2 regions of the Streptomyces sp. JH34 genome follow, and region 1 is predicted to be linked to the other one. Evidence: riboswitches for the same ligand, from Rfam matches in the RefSeq annotation. Region 1 holds a riboswitch; the other holds the start of a gene.
What was found. Region 1 has a riboswitch for cyclic di-AMP ahead of LWJ43_RS29270 (C40 family peptidase). Riboswitches for the same ligand answer to the same signal wherever they lie in the genome.

Region 1 (2,890 bases):
TTCGAGGCCGCCCTGGTCTTCTCCTCCGGCTACGCGGCCAACCTCGCCGCACTCACGGCGCTCACCGGACACGACTCGCTGATCGTCTCCGACGCGGGCAACCACGCCTCGATCGTCGACGGCTGCAGGCTCTCCCGGGCCGCCACGGCCGTCGTCCCGCACGCGGACCCCGAGGCCGTACGCAAAGCGCTCATGACGCACGCCGGACGGGCGCTCGCCGTGAGCGACTCCGTCTTCTCGGTGGACGGCGACGCCGCCCCGCTCGCCGCACTCGCCGAGGTCTGCCGTGAGGCCGGCGCGCCCCTTCTCGTGGACGACGCGCACGGGCTCGGCGTCCTGGGAGAGGGCGGGCGCGGCGCGCTCGCCGCCGCCGGACTCGCGGGCGGCGAGGGGATCGTCGCCACGCTCACACTCTCCAAGTCGCTCGGCAGCCAGGGTGGAGCGGTGCTCGGACCCGCCCGGGTCATCCGGCATCTGGTCAACACCGCCCGTACGTTCATCTTCGACACGGGTCTCGCGCCGACGGCCGTCGGGGCTGCCCTGGGCGCACTGCGTCTGCTGCGCCGCGAACCCGAACGCGCGGCGAGGGCGGGGGGCGTCGCCGTGGAGCTGTACGACCGGCTGGTGGCGGCCGGACTGACCGCGGTGCGTCCCGACGCCGCCGTCGTGTCGGTCCGTGCGCCCTCGGCGGAGTCGGCGGTGCGCTGGGCCGCCGACTGCCGGGCGGCGGGGCTGGCGGTGGGGTGCTTCCGGCCGCCTTCGGTGCCCGACGGGATCTCCAGGCTCAGGCTGACCGCCCGTGCCGACCTGACGCAGGGGCAGATCGGGACGGCGGTGGACACCATCCTCGCGACGGCGCCCCTGCCGGTGGGCTGACCCTGCGGACCCGCGGGAGGCGCCCGTCTCCCGGGGGTACGGCGTGCCCCCGGCTGGTGCCGTCCCGGACACGGGCGCCGCAGCCAGGGAGCACGGTGGCCGGCTCGACGTCAGCCCCGGCCCCCCTCCGGCGGACCATCTCCGCGGTGCACCGGAGGGGGGCCGGAACACGGCTGCGGCGACGACGCCGGTGGCACCGCTGTGCGGCGGCTTCGGACGGGCCTCCGCCGGGTGCGGGCGGCCCGGCCACCCGTAACGCCCCACGCGGGGGTGTCAGGCCTGCGCGGGAGCCGGCCAGGGAAGGGCGATGGACACGGTCGTCCCCCCCGTCCGGGGCGCTCGTGCGGTTCCCGGCCGTGGACCGGCTGCGCCGGCCGCGTACCACCCGTGTGATCGAGGGCGGCAGCGGCACGGCACTCACCGCACCGGGACTCGTGCTCGTGACCGGGCCCCAGCTGCACTGAACCTGTGGGGGAGGAGTGTCAGCGGACCCTCCCGTACCAGACGTTGCCGGACCAGATCTTCTCCAGCCGGACCACCGCCCCGGCCTTGGGCGAATGCCAGATCCTCCCGCTGCCGGCGTAGATGCCGACGTGGTACACGCTGCGGCCCGCATGGAAGAAGACCAGGTCGCCGCGTTTCCGCTGCGACCTGGAGACATGACGGGTCTTGTTGTACTGCTGCTGCGCCGTGCGGGGGAGTTTCCTGCCGGCTTTCCTGAACGAATAGAGCGTGAGCCCTGAGCAGTCGAACCGGGACGGGCCGGTGGCGCCCCATCTGTAGGGCGCGCCCTTCTTCGAGGCGGCGATGCTGAGCGCCTTCGTCGAGTAGGTGGCGGCCTCGGCCTCGTTCACGAAGCCCGGGGCCAGCACGGTGGTGCCCACCGCGAAGGTCAGGACCGAGGCCGTACCGACCCGGGCGAACAGAGACGGGACATGAACCTGCGCAGTCATGCGCAACCCTTCGTCAGCCGCCTGTGAAGGATGACCTGTCGGGTTCGGGCTGGCGAAGTTGCCCGGCCGCGTGCAGCGGCTTCACCCCGAGGGCCGTCCGGAACTCCGGCCGGCCCGTTGTGCTCGGGTCCTCCACTCCTGCCGATCCACTTCTGTCGACCAGACATCCGGACGGCGGCAGGACTCGGCGTCCGCCCGGACCGCCCCGCCGCGGTGGCGGGGGCTTGTCGTCCCAGGGATCTTTACCTACGCGCTGCCGGATTTCCTGTCCGAAGTGGCGATATGTGAGAGTCGTCACGACTGATCCGATCGAGTGGACGCCGTCCGCGCCCAGCCGCGACGGCCGGACCCGACCAGCCGCGTACCAGGGACGGAACCATGGATTCCGTTCAGCGTCCGCGCCGGATGCGCAAGTTGGGCTGTCCCTCGGGCGGGGGAGCGTCTACGCCGATCGAGCGAGGCGAACTCATCGGCCCGCCGGGCGTGTCGCACATCGGTGCCGAAAGGGCGGTCCCTACCGGCGAGTCGGAGCGGAGGCCGCTCAACTCGAAGGTGCCGGAGGCAGGGCGACCCGCCCCGCGCGACGTTCTCCGTCCAGCAGTCGCAGCGCTCTGGCCAGGGTGTCCGCGTGGATCTCCGACTCGCCCCGCTCATGCATCGAGACGAGTGCGTCGCGCAGGGCCGTGGCCCGCGAGGCGAGGGCCTGGGCCGCCCGGAGGGCGCCGTACGTGTCGCCGCCCCGGGCGGGATTGATGCGGCCGAGCTGGTCGAGCACCTCCAGGTAGCAGTCGATGAACTCGGCCTCGGCGCGGGTCAGCGCGGGGAGCGGCGGTAACTGGGGCGGGAGCATCGGGTGTTCACCTCGAGGAACGCGGCGGCTGGGGCGGCGTGCGGTTCTCCACGACGTGGTCCACCAGCCCGAACGCCAAGGCGGCCTCGGCGTCGAGGATGGTGTCCCGTTCGATGTCGGCGCTGATCTGCTCCGTGGAACGATCCGTGTAACGGGCCAGCAAGGCCGTGAGCAGCTCGCGCTCGCGCGTCAACTCGCGCGCCCGGATGTC
Region 2 (2,890 bases), 5.8 Mb from region 1:
CCAGGCCCGCCTGTCCTGCACGGACCGCAGGGACCAGAGGTCGAGCACCGGGCAGTCGTAACGGTCGGCGATGGACCTGACGTGCGCGGTGTACATGGCGATCTTGCCCCGCAGGTGCTTCAGCACGGGGATGCCCCGGGTGTCGAAGCCGGTGGTGACCATGACGGTGCCGACCGCTTGCGTCAGGTCGGCCACCGCCCGCTCGAAGCGTTCCGCCACGTCGTCCGGGTCGGACCCGGGACGGAGGATGTCGTTGCCGCCCGCGCAGAAGCTCACCAGATCGGGGGCCATCTCCTTGGCGCGGGGGACCTGTTCCTCGACTACCTGGTCGAGGAGGCGTCCGCGTACGGCGAGATTGGCGTACCGGAAATGCCCGTGCGAGTCGTCCAGGGGTCCGACCATCGCATCTGGGACCGGGAGCTGGTCCGCGAGGAGGACCGCGAACCGGTCCGCCCAGCCGACGAGCGTCCCGCCAGGGCCGGGGTCTCCGACGCCCTCGGTGAAACTGTCGCCGATCGCCGCGTACGACCCGATGATGCCTCGTTGTCTGTTTCTCGAATCGTCTGCCACAAGGGCTTATCCTGCACCTTCGAATGTGACCTACGCGACCGTAATAGGGGGTTGACGGGTGGTGAGAAAGACCACCTGGTCAGTTTTTGGTAAAGCAGGAATAAGGAGAGGGGCGGTGCGCCTCGGCGCACCGCCCCTCTCCCCGGCCCTCAGGTGGTGTGCCTCAGATGGACACACCGTGCGAACGCAGGTAGGCGATCGGGTCGACGTCCGAGCCGTAGCTCGGGCCGGTCCGGACCTCGAAGTGGAGGTGCGGGCCGGTGGAGTTGCCCGTGGAGCCGGAGAGGCCGATCTGCTGGCCGCCGGTGACGGTCTGACCGGTCGAGACCTCGAGCGAGGACAGGTGGGCGTACTGCGAGTACATGCCGTCGCTGTGCTGGATGACGACCTCGTTGCCGTACGAGCCGCTCCAGCCGGCGGAGACCACGGTGCCCTCGCCGATGGACCGGACGCTGGTGCCGGAGGCCGCCTGGAAGTCGGATCCGGTGTGGTAGCCGCTGGACCAGCTGGCGCCCGAGGCGCGGTACTGGGTCGTGACGTCGGCGTTCTCGACCGGGGTGGTCCAGCCGGAGGTGTTGCTCTCCGACGCGGCGGAGTCGGCGGTCTTCGCGGCGGTCTCCTGCGCCGGGGCGGCCGCCTTCTCGGCCGGAGCGGCCTTCTTGGCCGTCGACGGGGCGGCCTTGGAGGGCGCGGCCTCGGCGGAGCCGGACGCCTTGGCGCCGAGCGTCAGCTTCATGCCCGGAAGGATCAGGCTCGGGTTACCGCCGACGACGTCGCGGTTGTCCTTGTACAGCTTCTGCCAGCCGCCCTTGACCTCGTGGTCGGCAGCGATCTTGGCCAGGTAGTCGCCGGAGACCACGGAGTAGGTCTTCGGGGAGCTCTTCGCGGCCGAGGCGGGAGCGCTGTGGGCGGCGACGGGCTTGGCCGGCGCCGCCTGCTCGGCGGCGTGGGCGCCGGTGGCGCCGATCAGCGGGAGGGCGAGGACGGCGCCGCCGGTACCCGCGGCAAGGACGCCTCGGGAGATCGGGCCGGTCTTCGTACGACGGTGCTTGCCTTTTGCGGGCATGGGGGATTTCCTCTCCGGCGCCTGCGAGGTGAGCTGTCGGGTTCGGACTGGAGATGCCCGGCCGCGCGGTGCGCGTCTTGACCCCGAGCCGTACCGGATCACTCCGGACGGCGACTTACCTGGTTCCCCCGCTCCTGCCACACGTGAGTCGGTGCGGATTCCGGGCGGCGGCAGGATTAGGCGTTCCGTCCGGATTGACCGTGACCGTAAACGAGCCGGGACGCCGCGAACAAGCGGCCGATCGCGAACCGGAATCCACTCTTCAATTCCGTCGCGGAATTACCGTCACACTCCGTGGATTACGGATCTTGGCATTCCGCGCGGCGTCAGGAATACCCACCCGCGCGTTCGCCACACACCGTCACGGATATGATCCCGCTCACCCACCTCACCCCATCTCCCGTACAAGCGGGGCATGTTCTGCCATATGCATCAATACGGACATCTCGCGGTCATCACTCGGCGCGGTGGGTCCGCCGCCACGACCGAGACGGTTGCGAGATGCGGCCATGTCGTATGGTCGCGAGCGTGCCCCGTCGGCGAGCGGCGCCGGCGCCCGACACTCCAGGAGTCCCTGTGACGCAGCTGCCAGAGGTCCCGCCGGCCGGCCACGGTCCGAAGGACGTCGAACTGACCGGCGTCCGCAACTTCCGCGACGTCGGTGGGCTACCGACCGTGGACGGCCGCGCCGTGCGCTACGGGCGCCTCTACCGCAGCGGTCACCTCGCGCACGCCACGGAGGCCGACGCCGCGTTCCTCGCCGGGCTCGGACTGCACACGGTCTTCGACTTCCGCAACGCGGCCGACCACAAGCTGGACGGCCTCGACGTGGAACTGCCCGGCGTCAGGAACGTCAGCATCCCCCTTTCCGACCCGGCAGACGGCGCCGAGTTCTGGCGGCTGGTGCGCGACGGGAACATCCAGCAGTTGCGCTCGATCCTGGCGGACGGCAAGGGCACGGAGCGGATGGTCACCTCGTACCGCTCGATCATCAAGGACCGCACCGCCGAACACAGCCGCGTACTGCACGCCCTCGCGGAGGACAGCGTGCCGGCGCTGATGCACTGCGCGGCGGGCAAGGACCGCGCGGGTCTCTCGATCGCGGTCTCGCTGCTGGCCGTCGGTGTCGAGAGGGAGGCCATCGAGGCCGACTACCTCAAGTCGAACGACGCGCACCGCCGCTACAAGGTGCGGCGCAGCGACACCTCTCCCACGGGGATGTCCGACGAGGTGATGGAACTGCTCAATCCGCTC

Region 2: linked by a shared signal. The riboswitch ahead of LWJ43_RS03305 (M23 family metallopeptidase) and the one ahead of LWJ43_RS29270 (C40 family peptidase) in region 1 are both predicted to bind cyclic di-AMP.

The regions. Positions count from the first base shown of each region.
Region 1 is NZ_JAJSOO010000001.1:6,493,822-6,496,711, forward strand. It holds gene LWJ43_RS29260 (8-amino-7-oxononanoate synthase) at 1-876, shown strand, start outside; gene LWJ43_RS29265 (hypothetical protein) at 1,218-1,340, shown strand; gene LWJ43_RS29270 (C40 family peptidase) at 1,359-1,829, opposite strand; cyclic di-AMP (ydaO/yuaA leader) riboswitch at 1,833-1,997, opposite strand; gene LWJ43_RS29275 (hypothetical protein) at 2,371-2,679, opposite strand; gene LWJ43_RS29280 (ATP-dependent Clp protease proteolytic subunit) at 2,687-2,890, opposite strand, start outside.
Region 2 is NZ_JAJSOO010000001.1:698,141-701,030, forward strand. It holds gene LWJ43_RS03300 (SGNH/GDSL hydrolase family protein) at 1-570, opposite strand, end outside; gene LWJ43_RS03305 (M23 family metallopeptidase) at 734-1,636, opposite strand; cyclic di-AMP (ydaO/yuaA leader) riboswitch at 1,640-1,800, opposite strand; gene LWJ43_RS03310 (tyrosine-protein phosphatase) at 2,213-2,890, shown strand, end outside.